2 regions of the Sphingobium wenxiniae genome follow, and region 2 is predicted to be linked to the other one. Evidence: riboswitches for the same ligand, from Rfam matches in the RefSeq annotation. Region 2 holds a riboswitch; the other holds the start of a gene.
What was found. Region 2 has a riboswitch for cobalamin ahead of ATN00_RS19250 (TonB-dependent receptor plug domain-containing protein). Riboswitches for the same ligand answer to the same signal wherever they lie in the genome.

Region 1 (11,101 bases), 1.1 Mb from region 2:
GCCGCACGCGCCGCGCCTGCGAAACCGGGCGAGAAGCGGATATGCGCCGCCAGGTCCACCATCCCGGCGGCGTGGATCATGCGGACCGCCACCGGCTCCTCATCGAGCGAAAAGTTCGCAAGATCGGCCTCGGCGCGGATCGTGGCAAAGGACTGGCGATAGATTGCCGCACCATCGGTTTCATAAACATGGGGCATCAGGCAGCTCCGAAATGGGCAAGTATCTCGGCCGGGCCGAGGGCAGAACGAAGCGAAGGCCCGCCAGCGGGGGCATTCCGGCACAGATCGAACAGGCCTTCCCGGCCGGTCAGCGTGACATCGGCGGCGCGCGGGTGGGCGCAGCCCTTGGCGCAGCCGGAGACATGCAGCCGTCCCTCGACATGCGGGGCAAGGCGCCAGGCAAGGTCGCGGGTTTCGACCGTAGCCTGGGGGCAATAAGGTGCGCCGGGACAAGCCTCTGCCCGCAGCAGCGGATCGGCAGGATCGCAGAGCAGACCTTCGCGGCGCGCAGCAGGCGCGCCCTCGAGGAGCAGCACGCGCCAGGGTGTGAGCCGTATAGCCCCGGCTGGCGGCGTTTCCATCATCCCGGCCAGAAACCGTGCCTTCACCCGGCCGAACGGCAGGCCATAGGCCGAACCCAAATCGTGCCGGCCTGGCGGGATGCGGGCAATGGGCGGCGCGGGCAGAATATCGCCCTCGGCCCAATCCGGCAGGACAGCCTGGTGCCGAACCATGCGTCCGGCATCTGCGCCGCCGCTTTCGCCGAACCAGTTGGCGAGCGCGATCAGCGCATCCGCTTCCTTGCCCGGTGCGACGGCAACGCCGGCAGGGCGACCGTCAGCGCGCAGGATGAGGTTACCTTTTTCGCCGCGCTCGATACGGAAATCGCCCGCCTCGCCGCAAAGGGCCCTGGCCTGCCCCGCATCGATGACAAATCCGACCTTACTAGACAGACCCGGCAGTTCACCCAACCGTTCCTGCAATTCGCTGGCGATGCGGTGGCTGTCGTCCCCGGTCCGCCAGTCCGGAGCGACCAGAATGTTGCGTCGCTTTTCGATGGCGGGATCGGCGTCCACCAGGTTCAGGGCCAGCAGCCGGTCCAGCACCGCCTGCCAGCCGGCTTCACGCACCCCGCGGATCTGGAGATTGGCGCGGCGGGTCATGTCGATCAGCCCATTGCCATGCGTCATGGCGGCATCGCACAGGCCCAGCACCTGCTCGCGCGTCAGGCGGCCAAGCCGTGGCTTCACCCGAACCAACAGGCCATCGCCCGCCATCATCGGGTGCCATGCATCGGGACACCAACCCTGGACTGCAAAATCGCTCATGCCCCGTCTTTCGGGCCGGAGGAAATCGGCAGTCCGGCGAGGATCGAATTGCGCCGCGTCCGCCACAACCCGGCGGCGTGAAGCGCGGCGAAGCGGCTTTCCATCGCCGCCAGCGCGCCGGGGTTCTCGCGTTCAAGAAACGCGCAGACCTCCGGCTGGCCCAGCGTGGCATCATGATAGAGGTCGAACAGGTGCGCGGGCACGCTGTCCGATAGATGCGCGAACATGCCCATATGATCGAGCGTGGCCGCCAGTTCGGCAGCCCCGCGAAAGCCGTGGCGCATCATGCCGGCAACCCAGCCTGGATGCGCGGCGCGGGCGCGAACGACGCGGGCAATCTCTTCGGCAAGGGTGCGAGCCACAGGACTGACCGGATCGCGATTGTCGAGGTGATAGAGCGCCGCCGTGCCGCCCGCGAGCATCTTGGCGGCGGCAAAGCCCGCCTCGTGCGCGGCATAGTCGGCGGCCAGCAGCAGATCGGTTTCGGGCAGGTCCTGAAGATGGACGAAGGCATCGGCCGCCACCACACGCTGGCGCAGGCCCCCAGTGTCTGCGTCGGAGTCGGCAGGGGCGCCGGCCGGATCGCAGATCGTGTCCAGCGCATGGTCCGATGCCGCCAGCCATGCTTCTCCGGCAGCGCGCCGGGCATCGTCGGTATAGACTTCGGCCGTATCGCCCATTCCCAGGCCGTAGCGGCCAGGTCGTGGGCCATAGACGCGCGGGGCCACGGGCTTGCCCGCGAAGGGATTCCAGTCCGCCGGTTCGTCCCGCGCGCCTAGCGCCCGCACCGCCTGCCCGAACAGCGCCGGCAAGGTCGGAAAGGCGTCGCGGAACAGTCCGGAAACGCGCAGAGTTACGTCAATGCGCGGTCGGTCCAGCAGGGCGAGCGGCAGGATCTCGATCCCTATCACCCGTTCGGACGCCATGTCCCACAGCGGTTTGGCGCCCAGCAGGTGCAGCGCCATGGCAAATTCCTCTCCCGCCGTGCGCATCGTTGCCGAGCCCCAGAGATCGACCAGCAGCCCGCGCGGATAGTCGCCATGATCCTGCAAGTGCCGCCGGATCAGTTCCTCCGCCAGGCAAACCCCTTGCGCATAGGCGGCACGGGTCGGCACCGCGCGCGGGTCGATCGTGTAGAGGTTACGCCCCGTCGGCAGCACATCGCTGCGCCCGCGATAGGGTGAACCGGAAGGACCGGGCGCCACGCGCCTCCCGTCCAGCGCCGCCAGCAACCCGGCCCGTTCCGCCGCGCCATGCTCAGTCCGGCCAAAGACATGCAGCCCGTCGCCGAACTGGCTGGCCTTCACATCGCAGACGAAGCGGTCGATGCGCGTGATCGCCTCGACCAATGTGGTCGCGCTATCCAAGCCCAGCTCGGCCTCCAGGCCCAGCGCGCGCGCTTCCTCGCGAATGGCATCCTGGAGCCGGTCGCGGCGGGCCGGATCCAGCCCATCGGCATTGGAAAATTCATCGAGCAGCGCCTCGATGCGGGTAAGGCCCGCACCGCTGCCGGTCTGCGTCAGGGGTGGCGGGACGTGACCGATGGTGACCGCGCCGATGCGGCGCTTGGCCTGCGCCGCCTCGCCCGGGTCATTGACGATGAAGGGGTAGATCACCGGCATGGCGCCCACGAGCGCCTCCGGCCAGCACGCATCCGACAGGGCGACCGCCTTGCCGGGCAGCCACTCCAGCGTGCCGTGCGCGCCGATATGGACCAATGCGTCCACGCCCTGTTCGCGCAGCCACAGGTAGAAGGCGACATAAGCATGGCGCGGACAGCGCGAGAGGTCGTGATAATCCTCCGCGCGGCTGGCGCTGATACCCCGCTCGGGCTGCAAGGCGACGATGGCCTTGCCGGCCGCGACCGCGGGAAAGCAGAATGCGCCGTCCCACACCGCCGGATCGCTTTCCGGATCGCCCCAGGCAGCGGCAAGATCGGCGCGCAGCCCCTCGGGCAAGGCAGCCAGCGCCCTACGATAGTCGGCTAGAGGCCAGCGCAAGTGCTCGCACTGGAGCGCTGTCGGCAAATCCGCGCGGGGAAGCACCTGGTATCCCGCCTGCGCAAGGTCGGCCAGGATCGCCTCGGTGGAGGCAAAAGTGTCCAGCCCCACGGCATGGGCCATCTGGTAGGCCTTGCCGGGATATGTGGAGAGGGCAAGCGCCACGCGCCGATCGCCAAGAGGCTTTCGGGCCAGCGCGGTCCAGCCGGCCACGCGGGCGACGATCGCCTCGATCCGCTGCGGATCGGCGCGATGGAGGCTGCGGGAAAATTCCAGCGCGGGATCGCGCGTCCCCGCTTCCTTGAAACTGGCGACACCGGCAAAGACGCGGCCATCCAGTTCGGGCAACACGACATGCATCGCGAGATCGGCGGGCGACAGCCCACGCGCTGCGCCTGCCCAGGCGGCGCGGCCCGATGTGGCGAGCGCCAGTTGGAACACGGGCACGCCCGCGCCGTCGAGCGGCGTGTCGATCCCATCGCCGCGGGCAGAGAAGGCGGTGGCGTTGATGATGGCGACCGGAGCAAGGGCACGGACCCAATGATCGACCTGGCCGCGCACCAGAGGCGCCTTCAGCGACGGGACGAAAATCGACAATGTGTCGAACCCCCGCTGCTCGAACGCGGCGTGAAGGGCGGCGAAGGGGTCCAGATCGTGGGCCGCCAGGTAGGAGCGATAGAATACCAGCAATACGAGGGGCCGGCCCGAATCGCGCGCGAAGGCTTCCGGGCAGACGACGCCATGTTCGGGATGCCAGCCGCCCGCTTCCGGCAATGCTTCGCTGGCCGACGCGGGCAAATCGACCAGCCGCGCGGCCCGCGCCAGTTCGACCAGCGCCGCCCGTGCCGCTCGCTCGCCGCCGGTATCGCACAGCCGCGCAAGCTCTCGCAGGACAGGCACGGGCAAGGTCGATACCGCATCCAGGCGTTCGTCGGGCCGACCGTCTCCAGGCAGGACGGCCAGCGCGATCCGATGCTCGCGGGCCAACGCCTCGACCTGCTGCAGTCCGTAGCTCCAATAAGGCATGCCGCCGATCAGCCGGATCAGGATCGCCTTGGCGCCGGACAGCGTGCGCTCGACATAAGTATCGACCGACAAGGGATGCATGAGCGCCGACAGATTGGCGAGCCTGAGCGAGGGTACATCTTCATTGACTGCGCGCGCGCCGTGCCATGCGGCCGCGAATGCTCCCAGGTCGCTGTCCGAAAAGGACAGCACCACCAGATCCGCAGGCTGCTGCCCCAGATCCTGCGGGACGGCAGTTTCCTCCATCCCATGGGTTTCGCGGAAGATGACGTGCATCGGCGGCGTTCAGCCTTCCAGCACCGCGCGCAGGACGCCATGATCAATAGCGTCATGCTCGGCGATGGCGACCAGCGTGGTGCGACGCGGCTCGTCCGGCCGCCACGGGCGATCGTAGTGATGACGCACCCGCGCACCCACGGCCTGCACCAGCAGGCGCATCGGCTTGCCGGTCACGGCGGCATAGCCCTTCACCCGCAGGATCCGGTGATCGCGCGCCAGCGTTTCGATCCGGTCCACGAGGTCGGCCGGATCGGCGATCTCACTGAGCGCGATCACCGTGCTGTTGAAATCCTCGTGCTCATGCTCGTCTTCGCCGTCGTGGTGCGAGGGGCGCGCGGCGATATCGTCCTCGGCGGCGGCTCCGAGGCCCAGGATCACACGCGGATCGACCACGCCTTCGGTGAGTTCGATCACCGGCACCGGACGCGGCGCTTCTCGTAGGATTACGGCGCGCGCGGCAGCCACGCCTTCGGGTCCGGCCAGATCGACCTTGGTGAGCAAAACCATGTCGGCGCAGGCCAGTTGATCCTCGAACACCTCCGACAGCGGTGTCTCATGATCGACGCTCGGATCGGCGGCGCGCTGCGCATCCAGCGCGGCTACGTCGGGTGCAAACCGACCGGCAGCGACAGCCTCGGCATCGGCCAGGGCCAGCACGCCATCGACGGTGATCCGGCTGCGGATCGCCGGCCAGTCGAACGCCTTGAGCAGCGGCTTGGGGAGCGCCAGGCCCGATGTCTCGATCAGGATGTGATCCGGGCGCGGATCGAGCGCGAGCAGCTTTTCGACAGTGGGAATGAAATCGTCCGCCACGGTGCAGCAGATGCAGCCATTGGCCAGTTCGATGATGTTTTCAGCCGGGCAATCGGGAATGGCGCAGGCTTGGAGAATGTCGCCATCCACGCCCAGCGTGCCGAATTCGTTGACCACCACCGCCAACCTGCGGCGGCCCGCATTGCGGATCAAGTGGCTGATGAGCGTGGTTTTCCCCGCGCCCAGAAAGCCGGTAACGATGGTGACCGGCACCTTGGAAACATCGGACTTGGACAGGTCGGACACAGTCAACTTCCCCGCGCGCCGGAGCGAGAAAAGCGGGGGCTTGCCGGACATATCCGGTCGGAGCGCGACGACGGGCGGGCGCGACAAGGCGCCCGTGACCACGCAACCCGTGCAGCCCCAGCCGCACAGCTTCGTCGCTCAGACGGAGAGTTACCGTGCCGTGACCATCCCCTGGATCAGGCAAGAGCGACCGGTGCGCCGGCAGGTCTCCTGGCTCGCGGGTCACAGCTTGATGCACGCCTTCCCAGACTGCGTGCATACGCTGTCCAGTGGCCGCTCCTGCATTCAGGAGCATGTGCATCGCGCTATCCGCTTACAGTTGCAGGGACAGCCGCGGATTTGGAAGCAAGCTTCCTCACCGCATTCCCGATTAAGTCCCTTTCGGGACACCGGCGCGATCATCGAAGGGCGGAATCAACCGACCCTTCGCCGCCCGCCCTAACCGAAAATGGGAGCCAAGCCAATTGATGTCGTTGCTGTATCTTCTTCGCGCCACCGACGTATCTCTGCCGGGTGGGCTGCCAGATGCTCGATCGCATCGCATGGATAAGTCCAGAGCGAGATCTCGGTTGTGCCTTTTCTGATCCTGGAGACCCCCGATCGCGGCAAGCGTCCGTCTTTGGCCCACCGTATCCGCTCGCGGGATGTGATGCCGAGAATATTCTCCACTTGCCGTTGGCTGATGGGCTTGTGCGCTATCCGGAAAAGGCGTTCGCGTATGTCGTCGGCGAGAGCTTCAGCAACCTTTCGTGAAGCCGGATCAAAAACGCAGCTCAGGCTCGACTTTAAGAAAGCTCCGGCAGAGCGCTTCATCAACATCCGGATCGCTGCATCGCGTTCACCGTAGTGTACGCGAAGTCCCAGCGGCATGTGGACATCGAGATCGATTGAGACAGTGCAAGCCTGCTTGTCATACCGAAGCATGATGCATCGATTCACACGGGCACGGTCAGGCAACGACCGCAACCTCGATCTCGTCGAAGCGCTTCCAGCGATAGATCGCGAAGCTTGCAAGCCAGCAGAGCACGAACAGGCCGATGATGGCGAAGCCGAGGCTGTTGAAGTTCTCTCCCAATTTCGCGGCAAGGTTCCATGGCCACCCCGTCAATCCGAGTTTGTCGCCGATCAGGGCGAGCGTCTCGATTCCGCCGATAACGATTGCCACGATGGCCGAGATCAGGGTGATGGTGATGTTGTAGTAGAGCTTGCGGATCGGTTTCACGAAGGCCCACTCATAAGCGCCCAGCATCACCACGCCGTCAGCGGTATCGATCAGCGCCATACCGACCGCGAACAGCGCAGGCAGGACCAAGATCGTGCCGATCGACAGGCCGTTGGCGGCCTGGCTGGCCGACATGCCCAGAATGGCGACTTCGGTGGCGGTATCGAATCCGAGCCCGAACAGAAATCCCAGCGGGGCCATGTGCCAGCTTTTGTTGACCAGGCGGAACATCGGCCTGAACAGCCTTGCAAGCAATCCGCGCGACCCCATCAGCAGATCGAGATCGTCTTCGACATAGTCGCCGCCAGTGCGGACATGGGCGAAGGTACGCCAAACGGAGCGCAGGATTAGAAGGTTCATGCCTGCAATCGTGAACAGGAATAGCGCGGAAACTGCGGTCGCCACTACCCCGCCAATCTCCTTGAACGCGGCAAACTCAGCCAGCGCGCTGGTCGTCAGCGCTATGGCGATTGACGCTATGGCAATGATCCCCGAATGCCCGATCGCAAACCAGAAGCCGACCGCAACCGGGCGCTGGCCATCCTGCATCAGCTTGCGGGTCACATTGTCGATGGCGGCAATATGATCGGCATCGACCGCGTGACGCAGACCCAGCCCCCAGGCCAGCAAGGCGGTGCCCAACATCAGGGGCTGCGCGTGAAAAAGACTATAGGCCCAGACCCAGACCGCAATGTTCGCGGCGATCAATCCCGTGAACAGGGCGCCGATCCGTCGGCGCAAGGATAGCGATGCGGCGGATGAGATCATGACGGGCTCCGTGATCGAAGGAAGAACGAGCGGCGGGACAGCCGCCGGATACGGCGCCGAATACGCCACAGGTCGCGGGCCAGCTTGCGCATGCCCATCCAGGCTCCGGTCCCGCAGACCAGTGTGACGGCTGCGAGCAAGGGCAGGATGATGATGTACCGCAAGCGGCTCTGGCGCAGGCCGGGCAGATCGAAGCTGTGCGGCGCGTTCCACAGCCAGCGTTCGGCACGGCCCGTGCCGTCGACCGCACGCAGCAAGGCGCCGGACGCCGCGTCGATATAGAGGCGTGTGGCTTGCGGATCGGCCAGCACGGCGCGCCACACTGGCAAGCGCACCGGCTCCTTGTGGGCGTAATAATAGCTGTCACCCTCGGACAGCAGGTCAAGCGACACGACGCGGGGGCCGCTGCGCAAGGCTGCCGCGACATCGGCCCGCGTCAGGACCGCGGGTCTGCCCGAACTGTTCAGCCGCACCATGCGGCCGTCGGCCGCAATGGCGACAAGCGCCATTTTCCCGCCGAGCGGCGCGCTTTCCACACGGACTGTATCGATGGGGAACTGGTTCATATTGGCCAGCGCGGCCCGCATGTCGGTCCAGCACATCGGTCCCGCAAGGCGCTGACGCTCGACAGGTCCGGCGTCGCTGTCGAACAGGCCCCAGGGGCTCATCGAGAACAGGCCGCTGCCGACCCAGGTGAGGGCGAACACCCCAAAGACCAGCCCCGCCATATGATGCCACCACCACAGGCCTCGATAGGGCGAGCCGATGGTTCCATCCTTGCCCCGCCTTAGCCGGCTGATGCCGACCCAGATGCCGGTGAGGGTGAGGAAGCAACCGATCAGCGACGTCCAGATGACCACCTGGCTCCATGCGGCGGGGTTCTGGCGAAGCACCGTCGGGTAAAGCCAGTGCGGCACGGCGCCCAGCCAGCCCCAGAACCGCTCAAATCGGGTCGTTCGCTGGACGACTTCTCCGGTCTGGCCGGCGATATAGGCCGCCGAGCCCGCGGCGTCGGCATAGTCGATACGATAGAGCGGGCGGTTGGCGGCAAAGGCCTGGACGGTCCATTGATCGACGGAAATCGGCGTGATCGCTGCCACGGGTCCGTCGATCCCGACATTGCGCCCGAATTGCGCCCCGACCTTGCCGAGGTCTTCGCGGGACAGCGGCGCCAGCAGCGCGCCGGACCCCAGATCATAGCTCTGCGGTGTGGCGCGCATCTGCCAGATCGCGCGTCCATCATTCTTTTCAGGCACGACTCGCAGCACGGGCTTGCCTGCGGCCATCTCGAGGCGGGCGGAGGCCAGACCGGTGTCAGGTGGCAGGGCGATCCGTGCCAGGCTGCCGCCGGCCGGCAAGTGCAGGGGAGACAAGCCCCGCACCTGCTCGGCCGGCAGCAGCCGGGGGTAGTCGACATAGAGCATCACGAACCCGGTGAGGCACCACAGCGTCATCAGCGTACCGACGATGACGCCCGTCCAGCGGTGCAGGACGAGCAGCGCCCAGAGCAGCCTGCCTCGGCTGCGTGGGCGTGGCGCCGCCACGGGTTTCGTGACGCCGTGCATCGTCAGTACCGGGCGCTGATCGAAAAATCGATCGAGCGTGGCCGGCCGAGCAGCCATTGCTCGTCATTGTAGGTGGTGGTCGCGTAATCCTTGTCGAACAGGTTGTAGACCCGCAGGTTGGCCGCGACATTCTTCGTCACGGCGAACGAAACGCCGCCATCCACTACGGCGTAGCCGGGCACGCGGAACTGGTTGGCGTTGTCGGAATAGGTTTTCCCGACGTAGCGCAGGCCAAGGCGGGTCTGGAACCGCGGGGTGACGTCGTAACGCAACCAGAGATTGGCGGTCGTCTCGGGCACACCCGGCGGGGTCTTGCCATTGTATGACGTGCCGCCACTCAGGAACTCGTCGAAACGCGCGTCGAGGATCGTGCCGTTGGCATCGATCCCGAAGCCCCCCGGAAGGTCCAGCGTCAGCGAAGCCTCCAGTCCTTTCGCCGAACGCTGTCCAACCTGATCCTGCCTTGGTGGAAGGCTGCCCGGAACCGTGGCGAGCAGGTTCTTCTTCACGATCCGGTAGGCCGCGAAGGTCGCCAAGCCGCGGCCGCCGAGGAAGCTGGCCTTGATGCCCGCCTCAATCTGGTCGCCCGTGGTGTTCTTGAACGCGGCCTGCCCGATGGAGAAGGTGATCAGCGAACCGAGCGGATCGACCGCCGTCGCATACTGACCGTAGAGCGATAGTGCAGGGCTCGGTTGGTAAACCGCTCCCACCCGCCAGGTGACGTTGTGCAGCGTCTTGTCGAGTCGCAACGTCTCGGTCGCCACGCCGGCGGTATCGTAGCTGTTGACGTAGCGTTTGACGTTGGCGTGGTCGTAGTTGATCCCGACCGACACCGACAATTGGTCGCTGAGCGTCAGGCGGTCTTCCGCGAAGAAGGAATATTGCCGCGTCCGGCTGCGATGCTGGGGCCGCACACCGAACGTGTTGTAATAGAGACCCGGGTCAAACACGAATGGATCGACCGGATCGGCGAAGCCGGCCGGCGCCGGATCAGAATCGAAATCGTTCGCGTGCCTGAAACTGATTGCGTTGACGTCGAAGCCAACCAGCACCTCGTTCTTCAGGCCACCCCATTCGCTGCGGATCGTGACGTCGGCCTGATTGCCGATCTGCGTCTGATCGTGATCGATGCCGAAGAAGTCGAACCGGTCGATCTTCCCCGTGGCGCCGTTCCAGAAATAGCTTTCGAGATTGCGCCACTTGCGATGCGTGGTCAGACGGTAGGCGGTATTGCGGACGCTGATGGAATCGCTCGGCGTCCATTCCACCCGGATCGTCGTCCGGTTGTCCTTGAAGCGCATCAGCGCGTCGGTGACGTTGTAGTTCCGGCGCTTGTTGCGATCATCGATCCTGCCATTGATCAGCGGTGTGCCGAAATAGAGCATCGGCTCCTGGTCGCTGTAATCGTCGGACAGGGTGATGGTCAGCCTATCGCTGGGGCGCAGCTGTACCGAGCCGGATATGGCCAACCCCTTCGAATTCCCGCGATCGACCCAGCCGTCCGACTGTGTGCGGCTGATGTCGAAACGATAGGCGGTCAGCTCGTTGACCGGCCCACCGACACCGGCGGCGATGCGCCAGCTATTCTGGGAACCGAAACCGGCTTCTGCTTCGAACTCGGTGCGGGTAGTGTTCGGCTTTTTGGAGATGACGTTGACGGCGCCACCGATCGCGCCTTGCCCATAGAGGACCGAAGCAGGCCCGCGCAGCACTTCGATCCGGTCGACAGTCCAGGGGTCGGTCGGAAACGTCACGGTGCCCGCGCCGGGATAGAGGCGAACACCGTCATAGAGCTGCATGACGGAGCCGGGTCCGCTAAAGCCCCGCGCGGCAAGACCGGTGCCCCCGTTGCCCG
Region 2 (11,101 bases):
TCAGCAACTCCATCACGTCGATCTGGTGCCCCGGATCGAGCGCGGCGAGCGGTTCGTCCGCGATCAGCGCGGGGGCGCCCACCGCCAGCGCACGAGCCAGCAGGACGCGCGCGCGTTCGCCGCCCGAAAGCTCGGTTGCAATGCGGCCCTTCAGGTGCAGCACGTCGGCCCGCGCCAGCGCCGCATCCACCAGCGCCTCATCGGCAGGCGTGAGCCGCGACAAGGGCCCCAGATGCGGCAACCGGCCCAGAGCGACCAGCCGCTCAACCGCCAGCGGCCAATGCAGCGTCTGCCCCTGCGGCAGATAGGCGATATGTTGCGCGATTGCGCGGCGCGACAGGACGGCGACGTTGCGGCCATTGAGGGAAACGCTGCCCGTGCTCACCGGCACCAGGCCCAGCATCGCGCGGATCAGGGATGATTTGCCCGCGCCATTGGGACCGATGATACCGACAAGCTGACCGGGCGGCATATCCAGCGTGACGCCGCGCACGGCCGTATGACGGCCCAATCGGACGCCCATTTCCTCTGCGCGGATCGTCACCATAGCCGCCGCTCCCGCATCAGGTGAACAAGGAAGACCGGCACGCCCAGCATGGCGGTCAGCACACCCAGTTTCAGTTCATTGGTCGTCGGGATGAGCCGCACGCCGATATCCGCGAAAGTCAGCAACACGGCCCCGCCCAGCATGGATGGCAGCAGGATGGCGGAAGGCGACCGATCCGTCAGCGGGCGGATCAGATGCGGCACGATCAGGCCGACGAAACCGATCGAACCCGACACGGCGACCGCGCCGCCGACACCGATCGCGACGCCCAGCATCAAACGCAGCCTCGCCCATTTAAGGTCGACGCCCAATGCCTGCGCGCCATCCTCGCCCAATGTCAGCGCGTCGAGCGTGCGTCCGTCCGCGATCAGCAGGACCGCGCCGATGGCGATGCAGGGGAGCGCCGTCAGCACATGGACGTAACTGCGATTTTCAAGGCTCCCCATCAGCCAGCTCATAATCTCCATCGCGGCGAAAGGATTGGGCGACAGGTTGAGCGACAGGCTGATCCCCGCTCCGGCCAGCGTCGCAATGGCGATCCCGGCAAGGATCAGCGTCAGCGGACTTTCGGACGGCCCGGCGAGGAGGAAAAGACCCCCAATGGCGATCATCCCCGCCAATATCGCCAGCAGCGGGAGGGCAAGGACATGCATCTGCGCCAGCCCGAAATAGAGCGCGCACACTGCCCCGAGCGCCGCCGCATTGGATGCGCCCAGCACGGATGGCTCAGCCAGCGGATTGCGGAGATAGCCTTGCAGCGCCGCGCCCGACAGGCCCAGCATCCCGCCGACCAGCAGGCCCAGGATCATGCGCGGCAGCCGCAGGTCGATCAGGATGGCGCGGGCAATGTCGTCTCCACCGCCCATCAGCACGGCGAGCAGGCGCTCCGGCGAAATCGGCACCGCGCCCAGCGTGACCGACCCGCAGGCCGCCAGCACAAGCAACAGCAGCAGGAAGGGAAGCAGCAGCGGGTGGCGGCGGCGCGCGGTCATCCCTTGCGCCCCCGTCCCGCGCTGCTAGGGGCAAATATATGCAGTGGATGAAATTCCTGGGAGCCATTGCGGCGTTTGGCCTGATCGGCGCGGCCGCTGCCCCCGGCGTGCCGCGCAGGATCGTGTCGCTGAATGTCTGCGCCGATCAATATGTGCTGGCGCTTGCCGATCCGGGGCAGATTGCCGCCCTCAGCAGCAATGCGCGTAACGCGGAGCTGTCGGCCGCCGCCGCGCAGGCGCGCCCCTTCCGCAGCCTGCGCCGTCCATCCGAGGAGGTGATGGCGATCGCGCCGGACCTGCTGCTGGGCTTTCCGCTGGGCGACACCGTCGCGGGCGCGCCGCCCGGACGATGGAATATAGTGGGCCTGGAAACCGCGGACAGCTATCCGATGGTGATGGAGCAGATCCGGCGGACCGCCAAAGCGGTGGGACACCCGGAACGCGGCGAGGCGCTGATCGCGCGCATGAACCGCGACCTCGCCGCGCTGCCGCGGCCCCAGCGCAGCGGCGTCGCGGCCTATTATCAGCGGCGCGGCTATATGACCGGCACCGGCACGCTGGTCGATGACCTGATGCGGCGCGCGGGCCTCACCAACCTTGCCAGCAAGCTGGGAAAGCCTGCTTTGGCGCAGATTCCCCTTGAGCAGATGATCGCCGCACGCCCCGACTGGCTGATCGTCGAAAGCGGCAGCGAACAGGTGGTCGATCAGGGGACGGAGATGCTGCACCATCCGATCCTGAAAGACATCCCCCGCATCCGCGTGCCGCAGGCGTGGACGGTCTGCGGCGGCCCCGCCTATGTGCTGGCCGCGCGCAGCATCGTGGCGCAGATCAACGCCGCGCCCCGCCGCCGGTAGGGGACGGACGCTCACGCCCGCCCCTTTTCCGCGCGATCAGAAGCGGACACGCACGCCGCCATAGGCCGACCGGCCGTAGACCCCATAGCCATAGGCCGTGGCGTATTCCTGATCCGACAGATTGTCGATCCGGCCATATATCTCCAGATGCTCGCCGATCGGGAAGGATGCGCGCAGGCCGACAATGGCATAGCCGTCCAGTTGCACCCTGTTCCGGCTCGCGTCCAGGTCGAAACTGTCGCCCACCATAGTGATCGTCGCGCCGGTGCTGAGGCCGAAGGGCCACGCATAATCCGCCGACACGCTGACCGCATTGGCGGCGCGGCGCAGCAGGCGCTTGCCTTCATCCACGCTGCCAGGCGACCGGTCTCGCGCGTCGATATAGCTATATGAACCGGTGAGAATGAGCGCATCGACCGGCTTCAATGTCAGCGTCGCCTCCACACCCTTGGCGCGGGTGCGGTCGAGATTGCCATAGAGGAAGCTGTTATTGTCATAGTTGATCTGGTTGCGCGTATCGCGGCGGAAAGCGGTGACCGACAGCATCGCCCGCCCATCGTCCAGGCTCTGGTCAAAGCCGATATCGTAGCTTTTGGACCTTTCCGGCTTCAGGTCCGCGTTGCCGCTGAACATATCGTAAAGCTGATAGAGGGAAGGCGCCTTGAACCCTTCGCCATAGCTCAGGCGGAAATTGGTCGCGCCATGGTTGGGCGTATAATTGGCGTTCGCGCCAAAGGTTGTCGCGCCGCCGAACTGGCTGTGATCGTCATGACGCACGCCGCCGGTGACAGACAGCCCCGCGACCGGCTTCACGATGGCCAGGGCATAGACGCTGTCGATATTCGCCTTCGCACTGGATGTGTCGCCGAAGCCGAAGAAATCATAATCGGGCCGCTCATGCTCATAGCCGAAGACCAGCTTCGCCTGATCGACCGGCGCATAGACGCCTTCATATTCGAAGCGCAGGTTGGTGCCGCTATAGCCATAGTCGGGGTCCGTGCCGCGCACGAAATAATAGTCGCGGTCGTTGCGGAACCAGGTGACCGCCGTCCGATTGGTCAGCTTGCCGTCGAGCAGAGCGAGATTGATGCCGGCATAGCCGACATATTGGTCCGATTTGCTGATGTCAGCGCTGTCGGCGGGTGCGCCGAAGAAGCTGTCATAATCGAGATCGGCATGAATATAATAGCCGCGCAGGTCGAGGCTGAGCGTATCGGTGAAGCTGAGCTTGAGCTTCGCATTGGCGGCAATGTTCTTGTAGCCGTCCTTTTCCGTGGCGCCAAAGGAGCGCGCTGCCGAGGAAATGCCATCGGTACGGAAATAGGCCATGCCCACGCCGCCCGAAGCGATGCCGCTGGTGCCAGACACATCGGCCTTGGCGTTCAGCGTATCGCTATAACCATAATCGACCGAGGCATTGGCGGCATAGCCTTCAGCGGGCGTGCCCGTCATCACATTGACCACGCCGCCAATCGCCTGACTGCCATAGACGACAGAGTTGGAACCGCGCAGCACTTCGATCCGGCGGATATTACCGACCAGCAGATGGCCGAAATCATAGCCGTCGCCAATTCCGCTGGGATCATTGACCTTCACGCCGTCGATCAGCACCAGCGTCTGCGTTGTTTCCGCGCCGCGCAGCGACACGCCCGTCGCCGCGCCGGTCGTGCCCGAACGATTGAAACGCACACCCGGCGTCGTCATCAGCAAATCCGTCACATCGACCGCCTGCCGCGTGCGGATGGTGTCGGCGTCGATCACGCTGATCGCCTGCCCCACCTCGTCCCGCGGCTGTTCAATGCCCGATGCGGTGACGACAATATCGTCATCCTGCGCCAACGCAGGCGTGGCCGCCAGCAATGCCATGAGCGGCAATCCCGATTTCAACATTTTTTCGTCTCTTCCCTGAGCGTCCTTGCGACTTTCAGGGCCGGGGACTCCGCGCGCGCGGTCGACACGCGCGACAGGCCGACGCCGGTTCCCGCCACGCGCACCGATGCGGCCCCGGCCGCTTGGCAGCGTCGCTCAGACGGAAAACCGTGCCATGGCCTATCCCTGGACCAGGGCAAGAGCGACCGGGCGCTGGCAGGTCTCCTGGCTCGCGGGTCATAGCAGCGATGCGCCAGCCTTCCCGGACATGCGTCCAGTGGCCGGTCCCCTTCCCGCCCCTTTGCAGGAATGTGGGACCAATACGCATCGCGCTCACCGCTTACAGTTGCAGGGACAGCCGCGGAATAAGAGGGCGAACCCTCCGCACCGCATTCCCTTTTCAGCCCCGTGGGGCACCAGCGCGATCATGTCCGCCGCGCTTGAAGCGCCCCGGACGCCGCCGCCCATAGGGCAAGCCGTCCCTTATGCCAAGCGAATCAAGTGAGAGGCCAAAGGAAATGGCGGATTTGGGTGGATTGCGGACTGTCCGCTATTCCCATCTCCGTTCGCCCTGAGCGAAGGGGGAAGGTCCGCAAATGGCCGCAACCTGCCGCCCCAATATGCGGCCGCCAGAACCCGGTCAGGGCGTTTCGGTCGGCACGACTTTGGGTGCGGGCACGTCTTCCTTGGCGCTCAGCACCGCGGCGGGCGGTCCCTTTTCAATCGCGGCAACAAGCGGCCCCACGCCCGCGCAATCGGCGCGGCACAGCTTTTGCGCCTGCGCCAGATTTTCCTTCGCCTTGGCGATGGCGCCCTTTTCCACCATGGCTTCGCCCTGACCCACCAGCGCACCGACATCCGCCGGGTCCAGCAGCAACGCTTCATTGTACAGGCGGATGGCCTTGCCCTGCAGCCCCTGCGCCCGCGCCACCTGCGCCAGTTCGATATAAGCGGCGCGATTGCGCGGATCGACGGCCAGCGCGCTTTCCAGCGCATCGTTCGCGCCTTCCAGATTGCCCGCCTTGCGCGCGGTTTCGCCCGCACGCTGCCATTCAATCGAGCGCGGATCGATCTGCGCGTCGGGCCGCTGGGTCATGCCCGCGCTGGATACGGTCGTCAGCACGACGGCAAGGGCAATCGAGGCAGGGGTAAAACGCATCAATGTCTCCAGCCATGTTTCAGGCGTTGCTTTCGGCCAAGTGTCGCCATTTTGCGGGCGCTTGTCCATTGTCTCTTTCATGGCCCGCGGCGCAGCCGGGCGAAGTAGAAACCGTCCGTCCCGTCATGCCCCGGCGTCAGCAGCCAGCCCGGACCGTGCGCCCGCCCCAATGGCAAGTCGATGGCGTCCGCGATCCAGCCATCATGCCGTTGCAGGAATGTCTCCACCTGACCCCGCCCCTCCCTGTCCGTCAGCGCACAGGTGGCATAGACCAGCGCGCCGCCCGGCGCCAGCAGCGGCGCGGCGAAATCGAGGATGCGGGCCTGTTCCTGCACCAGCCTGTCGAGCCGGGCGGGAGTCAGTCGCCAGCGCGCCTCCGGGTTGCGCCGCCATGTGCCCGTGCCGGAACAGGGCGCATCGACCAACACGGCATCGGCCCGGCCATGCAGGCTTTCCAGCGCGCGCGCTTCATGTCCCTGATCGAGCAGGAGCGTCTGGATGAATGTCGCGCCTGCGCGCTCGGCGCGGGGAGACAGGCGGGCAAGGCGGGAGCGGATGGTGTCGGCGGCGATCAGCGTGCCCTTGCCCTCCATGGCGACGGCCAGCGCCAGCGTCTTTCCGCCCGCACCGGCGCACAGGTCGATGACCGTCTGGCCGGGCCGCGCCTCGCAAGCAATGGCGATAAGTTGGCTGCCCGCATCCTGCACTTCGACGAGACCACGCTGCCACGGCTCGCTCTTTTCGACTGGCGCGCCTTCGGGCAGGCGCAGCGCATCGGACACGCCGGGAACTGGCATCGCGTCGGGCAGGAGCGGCAGGGCATCCTCCAACGCGCCTCTCAGCCGGTTGACGCGCAAATCGACCGGCGCGCGGCCCAGCAACGCGTCCTGCTCGACAGGCGCGGCTAGCAAGGGGGCGATCCAAGCGGGGATGATGCCCGGCTCGGCGCCTGTTTCACCTGGCTCGATTGGCGCGGGAGCATGGACCGATCCGTCGAACAGGGCGGCGATCTCCGGGCACTCATGGGCGATGCCGATCATAGCGGCGCGGCCGCTTTCCGGGCGTTCGGCGACACGACGGATCGCGTCATAGACATGATCGCGCACCGCCCGGCGGTCACGCGATCCGGCATAGCGCCGCTCCTTGAAATAGCGGGCGATCAGCGTGTCCGCTGCGGGCCCGCCATCGCGCGCGGAGGCGATGATGGCGTCGAGCAGTTCGATGGCGGCCTGAACGCGGGCGGAAGGCGTCATGCCGCGCCGTCCTCAGCGCGTCGGATAATTGGGCGCTTCCCGCGTGATCGTCACATCATGGACGTGGCTTTCCGACAGGCCTGCATTGGTGATCTGCACGAAGCGGGCGCGCTCCTGCAAATCCTTGATCGTGCGGCTGCCGGTATAGCCCATCGCCGCTTTCACACCGCCGACAAGCTGGTGGATCACGTCCTTGGCCGGGCCTTTGAAAGGCACCTGGCCTTCAATGCCTTCAGGCACCAGCTTCATCTGGTCCTTGATGTCCGCCTGGAAATAACGGTCCGCGCTACCCCGCGCCATCGCGCCGACGCTGCCCATGCCGCGGTAACTCTTATAGGCGCGGCCCTGATAGAGGAAGGTTTCGCCTGGCGCTTCGGCCGTTCCGGCCAGCAGCGATCCCACCATGACGCAGCCCGCGCCCGCCGCCAGCGCCTTCGCCACGTCGCCCGACGTGCGAAGGCCGCCGTCGGCGATCACCGGCACGCCGTGCTTGGCGGCGGCTTCGGCGGAGTCCATGATGGCGGTGAGCTGCGGCACGCCGACGCCCGCGACGACGCGGGTGGTGCAGATGGAACCGGGACCGATGCCGACCTTCACGCAGTCCGCGCCCGCGCCGATCAGTGCGCGGGTCGCTTCGGCGGTGGCGACATTGCCCGCAACGACCTGAACATGGTTGGACATTTTTTTGACCGCCTCGACCGCGACCGCGACCTGCTTGCTGTGGCCGTGCGCGGTATCGATGACGATCAGGTCGCATTCGGCGTCGATCAAGGCTTCGGTGCGTTCGAGGCCTTTATCACCCACCGTAGTCGCCGCGGCGACGCGCAGGCGGCCCGATGCGTCCTTGGTCGCCTGCGGATAGGTGACGGCCTTCTCGATATCCTTGACGGTGATGAGGCCCACGCAATGATAGGCGTCGTCCACCACCAGCAGCTTTTCGATGCGGCGCTGATGGAGCAGGCGCATCGCCTCATCCTGGCCAACGCCCAGCTTCACCGTGGCGAGATTGTCTCTCGTCATCAGCTCACTGACCGGCTGGGACGGGTTTTCCGCGAAACGGGTGTCGCGATGGGTCAGGATACCGACCAGCTTGCCCGATGCCTCGACCACGGGGATGCCACTGATCCTGTGGTGTTCCATCAGCATCTGCGCGTCGGCCAGCGTGGCATTGGGGGTGATGGTGATGGGGTTCACCACCATGCCGCTTTCAAACCGCTTGACCGCACGGACCGCCGCCGCCTGTTCCTCGATCGAGAGGTTGCGGTGCAGCACGCCGATCCCGCCAAGCTGCGCCATGACGATCGCCATGTCCGCTTCCGTTACCGTGTCCATGGCGGACGACAGGATCGGGATGTTGAGCCTTATTTCCCGGGTGACTTGCGTGCTGGTATCGGCCTGACTGGGCAACACGTCGGATTCGCCGGGCTGAAGAAGCACGTCGTCGAAGGTGAGGCCGAGGCGGATATCCATGTGAACTGCCACTTTCTGCTGCGGGACCGGCGGCTGGTCCCTCTGGGGAATCGTGGCGGCTCATGTAACCACTTCCCCCCGAAACGACCAGTCCCCCATGCATATTTTATTGCGCGCTGCGGTAATGAAGCGCGAAGAGCGCGGTGACGTGGGCCAGTCTGCGCGAAAGGCGGTCATGCCATGCCGGGCGCGGCGGTAGGATGGTCGTCCGGTCAAAGTTGACGACCAGTCCGTTTGGAATGTGCGCTCGCTGGAACTGAGATGCATTATGCTCTGTTTCGCAGCGTCATGTCTCTATCGATCTGCAGAACAGAAAAGCCGGAAACAGGCGAAACTGTTTCCGGCTCCCTGAAGAGAATGCAGCGGGCTGGCCCGGGTTCAGTCGCCCCAAAGTTCCTTGAGCTTGCTGAAGAAGCCGGTGGACTGGGGACATTCCTCGCCCGTTTCCGTTTCACGGAAGGCTTCGAGCAGTTCGCGCTGGCGGGCGCTGAGCTTGGTCGGGGTTTCGACATCGACCTGGATGACCAGATCGCCCTGCCCGCGTCCGTTCAGCACCGGCATCCCCACGCCGCGCTGGCGGATCTGCTTGCCGGACTGGATGCCGCTCGGGATCTTGATCTCATGCCGGCTGCCGTCGAGGCCGGGCACCTCGATCGTGCCGCCCAGCGATGCCGTGGTGAAGCTGACCGGGGCGCGGCAGAACAGGGTCGTGCCGTCGCGCTCGAAGATCGGATGCCGCTTCACATGCAGGAAGATGTAGAGGTCGCCCGGAGGTGCGCCGCGCGCCCCGCACTCGCCTTCGCCCGACAGGCGGATACGGGTGCCTTCGTCGACGCCGGCGGGAATGTTGACCGACAGGGTCTTGGGTCTGTCCACGCGCCCTTCGCCCCGGCACGAGCGGCAGGGGTTTTCGATGACCTGCCCCGCGCCATGACAGGCCGGGCAGGTGCGTTCGACCACGAAAAAGCCCTGCTGCGCCCGGACCTGCCCATGACCGCCGCACGTGCCACAGGTCTTGACGCCCGTGCCCGGCTGCGCGCCGGACCCGTCGCAGGCATCGCAGGAAGCGGAGACTTCGATCTCGATTTCGCTCTGCTTGCCGTGATAGGCTTCGTCGAGCGTGATCTCCATGTCGTAACGCAGGTCGGCGCCGCGCCGCTGGGCCTGACGTCCCCCGCCGCCGCCGAAACCGGCCTGGCCGAAGATCGTCTCGAAAATATCGCCCAGATCGGAAAAACCGCCCGCGCCGCGCCCGCCATTGAAACCGCCCCCGCCGCCATTCTGGGCATTGGTGTAGGCTGCGTGGCCATAGCGGTCATAGGCCGCGCGTTTCTGCGGATCCTTCAGGCACTCATAGGCTTCGGACACGGCCTTGAACCGGGCCTCGCCGTCGGTGCATCCCCCGGTCTTGTCCGGGTGATATTTCATCGCCAGCTTGCGATAGGCGCTCTTGATGGTCGTGGCGTCCGCCGTGCGTTCCACCTCGAGCAGCGAATAATAGTCGATTTCGGTAGTCATCTCGCCCCCGGCGCGCACGTTCCCCGGCTCCGCCCCGAACGGTCGCGCTGGTCAGATACCATGCCGTCCGCGCGGGGCGAAGTCGAGAAGCGTTTCATCGGGCCTTACGCCTTGTTGTTCTCGTCCACTTCCGAAAATTCGGCGTCGACGACATCGTCATCCGCTTTCGGCGCTTCGGCATCTGGAGAAGCAGCCGCGGCCTGTTCCTTCTCATAGATCGCCTGGCCGAGCTTCATGGCGACCGTGGCGAGTTCCTGCGCCTTGGTCTTCATGTCTTCGGCGTCCCCGCCCTCTATCGCGGACTTGGTCGCGGCGATCGCGGTTTCGATTTCGGACTTGAGGGCCGCGTCCACCTTGTCGCCATGCTCGGAAAGCTGCTGTTCGGTGGTATGGACCAGGCTTTCGGCGTTGTTCTTCGCCTCGGCCGACTCGCGGCGCTTCTTGTCCTCTTCGGCGAAGCGTTCGGCGTCCTTCACCATCTGATCGATGTCGGCGTCGGACAGGCCGCCCGAAGCCTGGATGCGGATCTGCTGCTCCTTGCCGGTGCCCTTGTCCTTGGCGCTGACGTTGACGAGGCCGTTGGCGTCGATGTCGAACGTCACCTCGATCTGCGGCACGCCGCGCGGCGCGGGCGGGATGCCGACCAGGTCGAACTGACCCAGCAGCTTGTTGTCCGCCGCCATTTCACGCTCGCCCTGGAACACGCGGATCGTCACCGCCTGCTGATTGTCGTCAGCGGTGGAATAGACCTGCGACTTCTTGGCCGGGATCGTGGTGTTGCGGTCGATCATGCGGGTGAACACGCCGCCCAGCGTTTCGATACCGAGGCTCAGCGGGGTCACGTCGAGCAGCAGCACGTCCTTGACGTCGCCCTGCAGCACGCCCGCCTGAATCGCCGCGCCCATGGCGACGACTTCGTCCGGATTCACGCCGGTGTGCGGTTCCTTGCCGAAAAATTCCTTCACGGCCTCGCGCACCTTGGGCATGCGGGTCATGCCGCCCACGAGAACGACTTCGCTGATCTCGGCGGCCGAAACGCCTGCATCGGCCAGCGCCTTCTTGCAGGGTTCCATGGTCCGCTTGATGAGGTCGGCCACCAGCCGTTCCAAATCGGCGCGGGTGATATTCTTCACCAGATGCTTGGGACCATTCTGGTCGGCGGTGATGAAGGGCAGGTTCACTTCGGTCGACTGGGCCGAGGACAGCTCAATCTTCGCCTTTTCGGCGGCTTCCTTCAGCCGCTGGAGCGCCAGCTTGTCCTTGGTGAGGTCGATGCCTTCTTCCTTCTTGAAGTCGGCGGCCAGATATTCCACCAGCTTGGCGTCGAAATCCTCGCCGCCCAGGAACGTGTCGCCATTGGTGGACTTCACTTCGAACACGCCATCGCCGATTTCCAGGATGGAAATGTCGAAGGTGCCGCCGCCAAGGTCATAAAC

Region 1: it holds a riboswitch for cobalamin, as region 2 does, so the genes downstream of both, cobW (cobalamin biosynthesis protein CobW) here and ATN00_RS19250 (TonB-dependent receptor plug domain-containing protein) in region 2, are expected to answer to the same signal.

Annotation. Positions count from the first base shown of each region.
Region 1 covers NZ_CP013264.1:918,276-929,376, reverse strand. The annotation lists gene ATN00_RS04710 (precorrin-8X methylmutase) at 1-197, opposite strand, end outside; gene cobG (precorrin-3B synthase) at 197-1,327, opposite strand; gene cobN (cobaltochelatase subunit CobN) at 1,324-4,629, opposite strand; gene cobW (cobalamin biosynthesis protein CobW) at 4,639-5,691, opposite strand; cobalamin riboswitch at 5,875-6,100, opposite strand; gene ATN00_RS04685 (HoxN/HupN/NixA family nickel/cobalt transporter) at 6,641-7,681, opposite strand; gene ATN00_RS04680 (peptidase) at 7,678-9,303, opposite strand; gene ATN00_RS04675 (TonB-dependent receptor) at 9,249-11,101, opposite strand, start outside.
Region 2 covers NZ_CP013264.1:3,934,117-3,945,217, forward strand. The annotation lists gene ATN00_RS19235 (ABC transporter ATP-binding protein) at 1-547, opposite strand, end outside; gene ATN00_RS19240 (FecCD family ABC transporter permease) at 541-1,539, opposite strand; gene ATN00_RS19245 (ABC transporter substrate-binding protein) at 1,578-2,396, shown strand; gene ATN00_RS19250 (TonB-dependent receptor plug domain-containing protein) at 2,433-4,286, opposite strand; cobalamin riboswitch at 4,464-4,696, opposite strand; gene ATN00_RS19255 (tetratricopeptide repeat protein) at 4,906-5,424, opposite strand; gene ATN00_RS19260 (RsmB/NOP family class I SAM-dependent RNA methyltransferase) at 5,502-6,677, opposite strand; gene guaB (IMP dehydrogenase) at 6,690-8,147, opposite strand; gene dnaJ (molecular chaperone DnaJ) at 8,526-9,665, opposite strand; gene dnaK (molecular chaperone DnaK) at 9,770-11,101, opposite strand, start outside.